Regions from separate parts of the Bradyrhizobium sp. CCBAU 53421 genome, predicted to be linked through region 2. Evidence: predicted binding sites of a transcription regulator. Region 2 holds the regulator's gene; each other region holds the start of a gene.
The links. The regulator LexA, encoded in region 2, represses DNA repair genes until DNA is damaged. The targets are predictions, from matches to a motif close to TGTTCNNNNTGTGTTCNG.
Positions count from the first base shown of each region.

Region 1: ruvC (crossover junction endodeoxyribonuclease RuvC) is a predicted target of LexA. The motif match lies at 2,632-2,649, and genes of this name have one in related genera.
Region 3: XH92_RS24775 (single-stranded DNA-binding protein) is a predicted target of LexA. The motif match lies at 3,005-3,022, and genes of this name have one in related genera.

Region 1 covers NZ_CP030047.1:1,260,152-1,264,614, forward strand. The annotation lists gene XH92_RS05850 (methyl-accepting chemotaxis protein) at 1-1,537, opposite strand, end outside; gene XH92_RS05855 (YebC/PmpR family DNA-binding transcriptional regulator) at 1,748-2,494, shown strand; gene ruvC (crossover junction endodeoxyribonuclease RuvC) at 2,675-3,202, shown strand; gene ruvA (Holliday junction branch migration protein RuvA) at 3,199-3,816, shown strand; gene ruvB (Holliday junction branch migration DNA helicase RuvB) at 3,813-4,463, shown strand, end outside.
Region 2 covers NZ_CP030047.1:4,865,563-4,870,025, forward strand. The annotation lists gene XH92_RS23260 (ComEC/Rec2 family competence protein) at 1-768, shown strand, start outside; gene XH92_RS23265 (hypothetical protein) at 765-992, opposite strand; gene XH92_RS23270 (hypothetical protein) at 1,170-1,598, opposite strand; gene lexA (transcriptional repressor LexA) at 1,855-2,559, opposite strand; gene glp (gephyrin-like molybdotransferase Glp) at 2,803-4,014, opposite strand; gene XH92_RS23285 (HAD family phosphatase) at 4,034-4,463, opposite strand, start outside.
Region 3 covers NZ_CP030047.1:5,178,311-5,182,773, forward strand. The annotation lists gene gyrA (DNA gyrase subunit A) at 1-1,494, opposite strand, end outside; gene XH92_RS24770 (DUF2306 domain-containing protein) at 1,696-2,094, opposite strand; gene XH92_RS24775 (single-stranded DNA-binding protein) at 2,344-2,835, opposite strand; gene XH92_RS24780 (outer membrane protein) at 3,284-4,030, shown strand; gene XH92_RS24785 (outer membrane protein) at 4,093-4,323, shown strand.

The DNA.
Region 1 (4,463 bases), 3.6 Mb from region 2:
GCTGCGGCTGCGAGTAGATCTTGTTGTGGACCGGCAGATAGCCGTTGCGGTCGACCGTCGCGCAGAACGCCAGGCGGTTGTCCCTGGCGAGGAATGCCTCGAGCGAGGCGGGCAGCGCGCGATCCGCCCAGTCCAGCATTCTGGTGCGGTATTGCACCGGATTGGTGCCCGGTATCTCGACATAGCCGGTGTCGAACATGTCCGCGATCGTGATCGCGCCGCCTGCCAGTCCGTCCTCGAACAGTCTGCTCAGCGCGCGGCCGGCTTCCATCGCGCGGGTGACGAGCTCGGCGTTCTCCTCGTGGATCGCCCACATCCGGTCTTCGATCTTTTCGCGCAATTCGGCGGTCGCGGCCTCGAAGCGGGCCTGGCTGCCTGCCTTGGAGCGGTCGCCGATCCTGATCCGGCAGGCGCCGATATCCCGCAAGGTCGCGCTCAGGGTCTCATGGGCCGGCAGCCTCTCGGCATCGGGCCCGCCGATCAGGATGCCGTCCATCGCGATCTCGTAGACCGGCGCGGTGACGATGCCGCGCGCGGTCGTGATCTCGATCTTGAGGCTGCAGGGCAGCCGCTCGTTCTTGCGCGGATCGCAGCGCTCGTCCTGGCGCAGCAGCACCGCGCAGCGCGCCTTCAGCTTCTGGGCGAAGGCGGTCACCGCCTTGCCGGCCTTGGCGACATTGTCGCCATGCGCGGCGGCTTCGCGCGTCGCACTGTCGATCTCGCCGGCGCTGGTGCCGACCGAGACGATGAAATGGGAGGCGGAGGCCGCGTTCTGGCCCATCTCGCCGGTGATCTGGTTCTGCTCGGCGACCGCGCCGTTGACGTTCTCGAACACCGGCCGGATCGCTTCGATCGCCTGCGAGATGCGGTGGACCGCATCCGCCGATCCGGTGGCGTCCTTCTGCAACGCCTCGATCTTGCGGGTGATCTCCTCGGTCGCGCTCTGGGTCTGCACGGCGAGCGCCTTGACCTCGGTGGCGACCACCGCAAAACCCTTGCCGGCGGCGCCGGCGCGCGCCGCCTCAATGGTCGAGTTGAGCGCGAGCAGCGTGGTCTGCCGCGCGATCTGCGCGATCAGATTGACGACGTTGCCGATCGCGGCCGAGGATTCGCGCAGGCGATCGACATTGGCGGTGGCCTCGCGCGCAGCGGCCGCGGCATCATCGGCGAGCTGGCTCGCGCTGCGCACCTGCGCGCCGATACCTTCGGCGGAATGGGTGAAGCGGTCGGCGGCCTCGGAGAACGTCGTCGCGGTACTCTGCGCGTCGCTGCTGCGGCCGGTCAGCGCGTCGGTACGGGCGCGGATGGTCGCAAGCTTGGCGGCCGTCGCCTCGGCGCCGTCGGCCACCGAGCCTGCGGCGCGCTCGAGCTGGCGGATCATCGCGCCGAGCTCGAGTTCCAGCAATTCCAGGATTTCCTTCGACGAATCCTTGGCCGAATCAGTCTCGGTCGAGACATCAGCCGCGGTTGGAACCTGCGGCGCGCCAGCGGGCGCAGCCGGCTCCGGCACTTGCTTTCGAAACAAACCGAACGCCATGGGGGCTCTATGGGGCTGTTGGAAGTTGCGGCGGGACGGGCGATCCTCGCATCCGGGCGTGAAGTCATGGTTAACAAGTGCCTCATATTCCGGCTTGCGGTAGTATTCCCCTGCCGGACGGCCCCTGCCGACCTTTGATTTTGACCGCCAGGGGCCTATAAGGCCGCGTTTTCCACCCCTGTTCAGACCCTACGCTCGAAGAGACGTCGCATGGCCGGCCATTCCCAATTCAAGAACATCATGCACCGCAAGGGCCGGCAGGATGCCCAGAAGTCGAAGCTTTTCGGCAAGCTGGCCCGCGAAATCACCGTCGCGGCCAAGCTCGGCACCCCGGACCCGGCGATGAACCCGCGGCTGCGCGCTGCCGTGGTCGCAGCCCGCGCCGAGAACATGCCCAAGGACAATATCGACCGCGCCATCAAGAAGGCCGCGGGCAATGAGGGCGAGAACTATGACGAGATCCGCTACGAGGGCTACGGCCCCGGCGGTGTCGCCGTGATCGTCGAAGCGCTGACCGACAACCGCAACCGCGCCGCCTCCGACATCCGCTCCTTCTTCACCAAGTCGGGCGGCAATCTCGGCGAAACCGGCTCGGTCGCCTTCATGTTCGACCGCACCGGCATCATCGAGTACGACGCCAAGGTCGCCTCCGACGACGCCATGCTGGACGCCGCGATCGAGGCCGGTGCCGACGATGTCGTCTCGAGCGAAGCTGGCCACGAGGTCTACGCCTCGCAGGACACCTTCCGCGAAGTGGCAAAGGCGCTGGAAGCGAAGTTCGGCGAGCCGCGCAAGGCGGCGCTGACCTGGAAGCCGCAGAACACCGTCGCGGTCGACGACGAAACCGGCGAAAAGCTGCTCAAGCTGATGGACCTGCTCAACGAGCACGACGACGTGCAGAACGTGTACGCCAATTTCGAGGTCTCCGACGCGCTGCTCGCGAAGATGGGCGGTTGACGGTTTGCTCGGCCGTCATTGCCGGGCTTGACCCGGCAATCCATCAAAAGCAAAAGCGCTTTCTTAATCGATGGATGCGCGGGTCAAGCCCGCGCATGACGACTGTAGGTGTTGTGCTTTCCCGGGTATGACCGCGCCGTTTGTGTTTCGTTCTCCCGGCGCAGGCGGTATCACTTCCCCATGACATCGCAGCCGATTCGCTCTCCCGTCCGCATCATCGGTATCGATCCGGGTCTCCGCCGCACCGGCTGGGGTGTGATCGAGACCGAGGGCAACCGTCTGGTCTATATCGGCTGCGGTTCGGTCGAGCCACCGGACGATCTGCCTCTGGCGAGCCGGCTGCTCGCGATCCATGAGGGGCTGGCCGCCGTGCTCGGCGACTACCGGCCGGCGGAAGCCGCGGTCGAGCAGACCTTTGTCAACAAGGACGGCGTTGCCACGCTGAAGCTCGGCCAGGCCCGCGGCGTCGCCATGCTGGCGCCCGCAATGTTCGGTATCTCGGTCGCCGAATACGCGCCGAACCAGGTCAAGAAGACCGTGGTCGGCGCCGGTCATGCCGAGAAGAATCAGATCCAGGTGATGCTGAAGATCCTGCTGCCGAAAGCCGAGCCGCCGTCCGCCGACGCCGCCGACGCGCTCGCGATTGCGATCACCCACGCCCATCACCGCCAGAGCACCGCGCTGCGGCTTCGGGTGGCGAACCTATGATCGGCAAGCTGAAGGGCCTGATCGATTCCTATGGCGAGGATTATGTGATCCTCGACGTCGGCGGCGTCGGTTATCAGGTGCATTGCGCGAGCCGCACCTTGCAGGCGCTGCCACAGCCGGGCGGCGCGGCGGTGCTCTCGATCGAGACCTATGTCCGCGAGGATCAAATAAAACTGTTCGGCTTCCGCTCGGATCTCGAGCGCGAATGGTTTCGCCTGCTGCAGACCGTGCAGGGCGTCGGCGCCAAGGTCGCGCTTGCGGTGCTCGGCACGTTGCCGCCGACCGATCTCGCCAACGCCATCGCGCTGCGCGACAAGGCGGCGGTGGCGCGCACGCCGGGGGTCGGGCCGAAGGTCGCCGAGCGCATCGTCAGCGAATTGAAGGACAAGGCGCCGGGCTTTGCCGACGTCGATCCGGCGGTGGTGCATCTGTCCGGCGCGATTGACAATAACCGCGCGCCGCGTCCGGTCACTGATGCGATCTCCGCGCTGGTCAATCTCGGCTACGGCCAGCCGCAGGCGGCCGCCGCCATCGCCGCCGCCTCGCGCAGTGCCGGCGAGAAGGCCGAGACCGCGCAGCTGATCCGGCTGGGCCTGAAGGAATTGTCGAAGTGAACACGCCCTCGCGCATGGTCTCGCCCGAACGCCGCTCCGACGATGTCGGCGACACTGCGCTGCGTCCGCAGTCGCTGACGGAATTCGTCGGCCAGGCCCAGGCGCGCAAGAACCTCTCGATCTTCATCGAGGCCGCCAAGAAGCGCGGCGAGGCGCTCGATCACGTGCTGTTCGTCGGTCCCCCCGGCCTCGGCAAGACCACGCTGGCGCAGATTGTCGCGCGCGAGCTCGGCGTCGGCTTCCGTGCCACCTCCGGTCCCGTGATCGCCAAGGCCGGCGACCTCGCGGCGCTGCTCACCAATCTGGAAGAGCGCGATGTGCTGTTCATCGACGAGATCCATCGCCTGAGCCCAGCGGTCGAGGAAGTGCTCTATCCCGCGATGGAGGATTTTCAGCTCGATCTGATCATCGGCGAAGGTCCCGCAGCGCGCTCGGTGAAGATCGAGCTGTCGAAATTCACCCTGGTCGGCGCGACGACGCGCGCGGGCCTGCTCACCAATCCGCTGCGCGACCGCTTCGGCATTCCGATCCGGCTCAATTTCTACACCGTGGAAGAGCTGGAGAAGATCGTCACCCGCGGCGCCCGTGTGCTCAATATCGGCATGAGCGCTGATGGCGCCAACGAGATCGCGCGCCGCGCCCGCGGC
Region 2 (4,463 bases):
GACGGCGTGTTCTGGGCGATCATGGGGTTTGGCATCGACTGGATGATCCTGGTGACGCAATGGGTCGCCGCGCTCCCCGGCGCGGTCGGCCGGATGGCGGCGTTTGGGGCCGGGCCGATGATCATGGCCAGCGCCGGCCTGATCCTGCTCGGGCTGTTGCGCACGCCGCTGCGTTGGTCGGGGGCGGTGCTGCTGGTGGCGGCTTCGGTCTGGGCGGTGCGGGTGCCACAGCCGGACGTGCTGGTCTCCGCCGACGGCCGCAATGTCGCGGTGCGGGGCGGCGACGGCCGGCTGCATCTGATGCACAGCGCCAAGGACGCCTTCCTCATCAAGGAGTGGCTGGCGGCGGACGCCGATGCGAGGACCGCTATGGACGCCTCGCTCGCCGAGGGTGTTTCCTGCGATCCGGGCGGCTGCGTGACGCAGGGGCCCGGCGGCGCCTTCGTCGCGCTGGTGAGCCGGCCCGAGGCGCTGGCTGATGATTGCGAGCGCGCGGCGCTGATCGTGACGGCGCGGCCGGCGCCGAAGGATTGCGCGGCCTCGGTGATCGACGCCGAGCGGTTGCGGCGCCACGGCGCGCTGGTGCTCCGGCGTATCAGGGACGGCTACGCCGTCGATGCGGTCAAGCCCGGCGGGATCGACCGGCCGTGGTCGCCGGCGGTGCCCGGTGATGGCGAGAGCGAGACCACGCTGCGCGCGCCGGCTGCCGCGCCACGGCCCGCCGTGGATGCGACGCCGGCCGAGACCGATCTGCAGGGCGAGGATTAGCCGTTGTCGGGTGAGGGTCCGGTCGGCAGCTCGAACAGGCCGAGATGGAACTCGTCGGAGTCGGGGCCGGCATCGGGCTTCTTGACGAGGGTGAAGGAAGCCTCCGGGAATTGCTCCCAGACCTTCAGGTCATCAGCCGTCACGGTCAGCCAGCCGAACCGGAACATGTAGCGGCCCGGCTCCGTGACGCGTCCAGCCTTTTGCCATGTGACCTTGTCGACCACTGAGCAGGTTTCCGTTGAGCAGGTTTCCGTGAGTGCACGTCCTCCGTGCCCAATGATGCGCCAAGCCGGCCGCCGACGCAAATCTCCTGCCGCGCCCCGGAACCCGGCGTCCGGGGTCGCTCGAAATCGCTCAAGGTCACCCGCCGCCGGATCGCTCATTCCGCGGCGACGATGCGCTCAACCCAAAAACAGCGACGCAAATGCGGAGGGCCGCCGCTCCACAACCTTCGGCTTCTGCTCGACCGGCGGATGCAGTGCCGGCAGTTGCAGCACGCTGACGCGTTGTCCCTCGACCAATTGGGTCACCAGCACATGGCTGCCGTCGGGGAATTCGACCGCGTCGTGATGGCGATCGGGAACGTCGGGCTCGACTTCGTTGAACACGCCGACGCGGAAGTTCATCGTCTTGGTCCAGATCCAGCGGCTGTCGTAGCGAACGTTCTCGGCGAAAGCGAGCTCGGTGCCCGGCAGCATGCAGACCGCGACCGTGGGATCATTCTCCGAAGCAAAGCCGCGGGTCGACGTGCCGCGGAAAGTCGTGGTGATCAGCGTCTCTCCAACAATGGCGGGGCGCGACGCCACGGCGTGCAGACTATAGTCACACATCGGATGGCTCCTCTGTTCGAGGGTAGCGACCCGTGCCTCTCCTTGAGGCATAGGGCCTCTACCAGAGTGGACGATAACGAACGAGTGTCTCCTCGTTTCTGGGCGATTGTACGACTGCTCGACGAACGCCCCGATCACAAACACGCGACGCTGCGTGGGAGGTATCGGAGCGCATCGGGCAGGCGGCACGTTACGCCATCTATCAAGGAACGATTCCGATGTGTTGCTCGTTCCTCGCCGCCGCAAGTATTTGAAATCAGTATTTGCGATAGAGGCCGATCAGCTTGCCCTGGATGCGGACCCGGTTCGGCGGCAGGATGCGCACCTCATAGGCGGTGTTGGCCGGCTCCAGCGCGATCGATGCACCGCGGCGGCGAAAGCGCTTCAGGGTGGCTTCCTCCTCGTCGATCAGCGCCACCACGATGTCGCCGGTGTTGGCGACGTCGTTGCGCTGGATCAGCGCCATGTCGCCGTCGAGGATGCCGGCATCGACCATCGAGTCGCCGCGCACTTCCAGCGCATAATGCTCGCCGGCGCCGAGCATGTCGGGTGGTACGCTGATGGTGTGGCTGCGGGTCTGCAGCGCCTCGATCGGCGTACCGGCGGCGATCCGGCCCATCACGGGGACCGCGACCGGACGGTTGCCGTCGTCCTCGGCAATCGGCGGCGTGCTGGTGCGCTTGCCGAGGGTGCCTTCGATGACGCTCGGCGTGAAGCCGCGGCGGCCGTTGCTGCCGCCGGCCGACAGCTCGGGCAGCTTGATGACTTCGATAGCGCGGGCGCGGTTGGGCAGGCGGCGGATGAAGCCGCGCTCTTCCAGCGCAGTGATCAGGCGGTGGATACCGGACTTCGAGCGCAGGTCGAGCGCATCCTTCATCTCGTCGAAGGAGGGCGGCACGCCGGCCTCTTTCAGACGTTCGTTGATGAAACGCAGAAGTTCGTACTGTTTGCGCGTGAGCATCTCGAGTATTCCCCCGGTTGATAGCGTCGTTCGATTCCGAGACTCTTCAGGTGGGACCCGCAGGCGGGGCTGACCTCAGGAGCGCGGTGCTCGTTGCAAGCGCTCCCTGGTGGTCTCCCGTTTGTAGACACCAGTACTCGAAACAAATCATGAACGGACACTATATGTTCGATATGTGTTCCGCAACCACTTAATTTCAGGTGAACGCGTTCTGCAACGCGCAATCGGCGAGCCGCGAAAGTCTCATTCGGGCAGCGTCAGGATCTCGCATTCGCTGCCTTGAACAGCGGCCGGCGCAAACGGCGGACGCACGAGAAGTGCCCGTGCCGCAGCGAGATTCCCGAGCAGCGACGAGTCCTGCTGCATCACAGGCGTTGCGATCAGCGTGCCGTCCTCGCGCGTCTCGAGACGCGCGCGCAGATAGTCCTCGCGCTGGTCGTTGGCAGCGAGGTCGCGGCCGAGCAGGGCGCTCGCGCGGCGATGATGAATCATTTTTCGGCCGCTCAGCGCCCGAATCAACGGCACCAGAAACAGGAAGGCGCAGACATAGGACGACACCGGATTGCCGGGCAGGCCGATCACCCGCAGCGCCCCTAACCGGCCATGCATCATCGGCTTGCCGGGCCGCATCGCGATCCGCCAGAACGCCATATCGACGCCTTCGGCCTCCAGCGACTGCTTGACCAGGTCGTGGTCGCCGACCGAGGCGCCGCCGGTCGTGATCAGGATGTCGGCGCCGGTTTCCCGCGCCCGGCGGATGCCTGCGGTGGTGGCGTCCACCGTGTCGGCGGCAATCCCGAGATCGACGGTCTCGGCGCCCTCGGCGCGGGCCAGCGCCCGCAGCGCGTAGCCGTTGGAATAGACGATCTGGCCGGGGCCGGGCTGCGAGCCCGGCATCACCAGCTCGTCGCCGGTCGCCAGCACCGCGACCTTCGGGCGGCGGCGCACCGCGAGCTCCGCATAGTTCATGGCGGCCGCAAGCGACAGCGCGCGGTCGGAGAGGCGGCTGCCGGCGGCGAGCAGCACGTCGCCCTCACGGAAGTCGACACCGGCCGGGCGGATGTGCCGTCCGGCGGCAGCTAGCTCGGTGATCGTGATGTGGTCGCCCTCGACGGCGGTGTCTTCCTGGATGATGACGGCGTCGGCCCCGTCAGGGATCACGCCGCCGGTGAAGATCCGCACCGCTTCGCCGGCGCCGACCGTGCGCTCGAATGGCCGTCCGGCCGCGACTTCGCCGATCACCCGGAGGCGGGCCTTCAGGTCAGCCGCGTCGGTCGCGCGCACGGCATAGCCGTCCATCGCCGACATCGGCTGCGGCGGCTGGGTGCGGCGCGCGGCGAGGTCGCGCGCCAGGGTGCGATGGTAGGCGGCATCGAGCGCGACCATCTCCTCCGGCAGCGGTTCGGCGCCGGCGAGGACGGCGGACAGGGCATCGGCAACCGGCATCAGGGCCACGCTCGGAGCTCCTCAATTCCTAATGTTCAATACCAAGTGCAGTCAGAGCCCTCGCCACGTCATCCGTCGATGTCACGTGGATGGCATGAAGGCCGCGCGCCCGCGCGCCTTCGATGTTGGCGGCCAGGTCGTCGAAGAACAGCATCCGCGACGCCGGCACGCCGATGGCTTTTACCACATGATCGTAGGCCTCGGCGTCGGGTTTGCGAAAGCCGATCGTCGAGGACAGGAAGACGGTGCGGAAATGGCTGAGCAGCTCGGCATGGAGCACCGAGAAATGCGCGACGTGGGCCGGATTGGTGTTGGAGAAGGCATCGAGCGGCATCCGCTCCGAGGCCGCCGCGAGCAGGCGCGCAATCCCCGGCATCTCGCCGGTGAAGATCGCATTCCAGCCTTCCAGGAACTGCGCGTCGGTGATCTCGATGCCGAGCGTCCGGCGCAGGTTTGCG
Region 3 (4,463 bases), 310 kb from region 2:
GCGCGCCCGCGAGCGCAGGATGTCGAGATAGTCGGCGATCTCGGCCGCGAGCTTGTCGAGCTCTTCGGAAATCTCGTCCCGCCCCAGCGCGGTCAGGCGCTGCAGCCGGAGATCGAGGATCGCCCTGGCCTGCTCCATCGACAGCCGCAGCGTGCCGTCCTCGTTGATGCGATGCCGGGGATCGTCGATCAGCGTGATCATCGCCTCGACGTCGCGCGCCGGCCAGTCGCGCGACATCAGGGCCTCGCGCGCGGTGTTCGGATCGGGCGAGGTCCGGATCACCCGGATGATCTCATCGATGTTGGCGACCGCGATCGCAAGGCCGACCAGGATGTGCGCGCGATCGCGCGCCTTGCCGAGCAGGAACTTGGTCCGCCGCGTCACCACCTGCTCGCGGAACGCGACGAAGATGGTGAGCAGGTCCTTCAGATTCATGGTCTGCGGACGGCCGGAATCCAGCGCCAGCATGTTGGCCGGGAAGTTGGTCTGCAGCGGCGTGAACCGGTAGAGCTGGTTCAGCACCACGTCGGGCACCGCTTCGCGCTTCAGCTCGATGACGACGCGATAGCCGTCACGATCGGACTCGTCGCGCAGGTCGCCGATGCCTTCGATCTTCTTCTCTTTGACGAGATCGGCAATGCGCTCGACCATCGTCGCCTTGTTCACCTGATAGGGAATCTCGGTGATGACGATGGCTTCGCGATCCTTCCTGATCGTGTCGATCGTCACCTTGCCGCGCATCACGATCGAGCCGCGGCCGAGATGGTAGGCGCTGCGAATGCCCTGGCGGCCCAGGATGACGCCGCCGGTCGGGAAGTCAGGTCCGGGAATGATGTCGATCAGCTCGTCGATCGTGAGCGCCGGATTGTCGATCAGCGCCACGCAGGCGTCGACCACCTCGCCGAGATTGTGCGGCGGGATGTTGGTCGCCATGCCGACGGCGATACCGCCGGCGCCGTTGACCAAGAGGTTCGGGAACCGGGCCGGCAGAACCGACGGCTCCTTCTCGGAGTTGTCGTAGTTCGGCTGGAAATCGACGGTCTCCATGTCGATGTCGGCCAGCACGGCGAGCGCCGCCTTGGTCAGCCGCGCCTCGGTGTATCGATAAGCCGCCGGCGGATCGCCGTCGACCGAACCGAAATTGCCCTGGCCATCGATCAGCGGCACGCGCAGCGAGAAATCCTGCGCCATGCGGACCATCGCGTCGTAAATCGACTGGTCGCCGTGCGGGTGATATTTACCGATCACGTCGCCGACGACGCGGGCGGATTTCACATACTTCTTGTCCGGCGTGTGTCCCTGCTCATGCATCGAATAGAGGATGCGCCGGTGCACCGGCTTGAGCCCGTCGCGCGCATCGGGCAGCGCACGCGACACGATCACGCTCATCGCGTAATCGAGGTAGGACTTCTTCATCTCGTCGAGAATGGAAACGGGACGAATATCTGAGGGCCCCGGCGGCTCGCCGGGCTTGTGGTCGTCGTTATCGGACAAAGGGGAAATCCGGTCAGTTCTGCTGGGGAATCATATAGCCCATCGGGGGCCTGATAACCACCCTTGCGCGGCTCCGGCAAGCCGTTTTTCCCTTCGTTTTTTCATGCACTTACGGGCTTGTTGCCGGCTTCGATCGCTGCATGGCGCGGGAAGCCAATGGCGAGTGCCGAATTGCGCACGGAACGCGCGATTTCGCTTCCCTCAGTGCCCGAACACCACGGCGTGCATGATCCTCCCGGGCACGAAGGTGAACAGGCCGGCGATGACCAGCGCGCCGAAGAAGATGCCGATCATCGTGAACTTGTGGCGGCGAACGTTGTGGCTCCGCGCCGCCGTCACGCCGAGCACCAGCATGGCCAGCGAGAAGATCGACAGCAGATGGATAGGGCTCCACGGGCCCAGCAGCCGGATCTGGTGGATCCAGAACGAGCTCCCGGCGACGACCAGCATCAGGATCACCCAGATCCAGCCCAGCGTCCGGTGCGGCAGCGTGCCCTTCGGTGCGGCGAGCTGGATGGAGCCGAGCACGAAGGCGGCCATCGCGGCAAAGGCGTGGAGCGGGATCGCAGGCGCAGCGTCGAGCAATGGCGCGAGGCTCATGATGGCAGCCCTCGAGTGAAGCTCGCGGCCAGACATCACTTGCCGCAGGCCAATGTAAATATCATTTACATTTGCCTGTGTCAAAGTCCTAGGAACCCACACGGGACGCCATCAGCCGGACAAGACACTACAGACGTTTAGAGAGTTATCATCATAATTCACACGAAGATATTGCCACGACAAAACGCCACGCCGTTCCGCGAAATAATCTTCACGGAACGGCGGAGCGCTGGAACGCGCGAGCCGCGATCAGAACGGGATGTCGTCGTCCATGTCGCTGTTGCGGCTGCCGCCGCCGGCGGCGACCGCACGGCGCGGCGCCGAGCTGACCGGACCGGACGAGCCGAAATCGCTGCCGCCGTCATCGGAGAAGCTGCCGCCTCCGCCGCCCCGCCCGTCAAGCATGGTGAGGTTGGAGTTGAAGCCCTGCAGCACGACCTCGGTCGAGTACTTCTCGACGCCGCTCTGGTCGGTCCATTTGCGGGTCTGCAACTGACCCTCGATGTACACCTTGGCGCCCTTCTTCAGGTACTGCTCGGCGACCTTGCAGAGGCCTTCGTTGAAGATCACGACGCGGTGCCACTCGGTCTTTTCCTTGCGCTCGCCGGTGCCCTTGTCGCGCCAGGTTTCCGAGGTGGCGATGGAAAGATTGGCGATCGGACGGCCGTCCTGCGTCCGCCGGATTTCCGGATCCTTGCCGAGGTTTCCAACCAGGATCACCTTGTTCACGCTTCCTGCCATCGCATCATCTCCACTCAAAACCGGGCGTCCGGACATCGGCCGCCACTCTCAACCTTCGCCACTTACTTTGCAGGCGTCGTGGATGACCCTATACGCCGGAGCCGGCTCGCTGCCTTTGCCGTCGCGCGGTTTATCCACGGATATCGAGATATAGCACCGCCGCCGACAATGTTCCAGTTTTGTTCGCCACAACCAGCCGTAGAGCCCGCCGGCGCCGGTCGAGCGGCATCCGATTTCGATCCGGGGCTGCCTGCCGGTTCCACAGCACGAGAAAACCGGCGAAAAATCAATGCCTTGCAACGGCCACACTTCTTCCGCGAGTGTGGCTTTTGGGAGACGGCGCTTCCGGTTGAATCAGCGTATAGCTAGCACCCATCAGACGGGCGCTCGCGTCTGAGATCGCGCTTCGGGACCCTTTGGAAGCCGATTGGGAGCTGGGAGTTTCACGATGAAGAAGTTTTTGCTCGGTACGGTTGCCCTGATTGCATTCGCTGCGCCGGCCGCGGCCGCCGATCTTGCGGCACGCCCCTACACCAAGGCGCCGCCGCCGATGATCGCCGCCGTCTATGACTGGAGCGGCTTCTACATCGGCGTCAACGGCGGCTGGGGCTCGAGCCACAATTGCTGGGACCAGGTCCCGGGCGGCATCTTCATCGGATCGGATGGTTGCCATGATGCGACCGGCGGCGTCGCCGGCGGCCAGATCGGCTATCGCTGGCAGGCGGGCGCCTGGGTGTTCGGCCTCGAAGCGCAGGGCGACTGGGCCGACCTGAAGGGCAGCAACAACAGCGCGCTGTTCCCGGGCCTGTTCACCAACCAGAGCAAGATCGACGCGTTCGGCCTGTTCACTGGCCAGATCGGCTACGCCGTCAACAACGTGCTGCTGTACGCCAAGGGCGGTGCGGCGCTGACCGACAACCGCTTCAACACCTACTTCACGCCGACCGGCGTCCTCGCCGGCAGCGCCAGCGACACCCGCTGGGGCGGCACCATCGGTGCCGGCATCGAAGTCGGCTTCGCGCCGAACTGGACCGCCGGTGTCGAATACGACCACCTGTTCATGCAGGACAAGACCTACAACCTCACCACGCCGGCCGGCGCGCTGTTCAGCAGCATCCGCGATCGCCAGGACGTCGACCTCGTCACCGTCCGCGTGAACTACAAGTGGGGCGGCCCGGTGGTTGCGCGCTACTGATCGCGCGACTCGGATTTGACCTAAGGAAAGGCCGGCTTCGCGCCGGCCTTTTTGTGACCGGCTTGCCTGCGCAGCCGGCGCGCCGAACCATAGCCACGAATCAAGCGTGGTTCGCCGTCAACTGGTCGGCCAAGCTCGAGTACAACTACATCGATCTCGGCAAGGTCGCGCCGATCCAGTACACGCCCACACTCAACGATCGCTCGGAGTGGAAGGACACCTTCCACACCGTCAAGCTCGGCATCAACTACCACTTCAATTCGCCGGGCCCGGTCGTATCGGCGAAATACTGAGCTACCGGCGGTCGCACACGCACGTACACGACGAACACAAGAGCCGGCCGCGCGCCGGCTCTTGTGTTGCGTGCGAGCGCGCGCCACGCCTGGGCCGTTTTCCGTGCATTGTGGTTTCACGGATACACAACTTCCGAGGT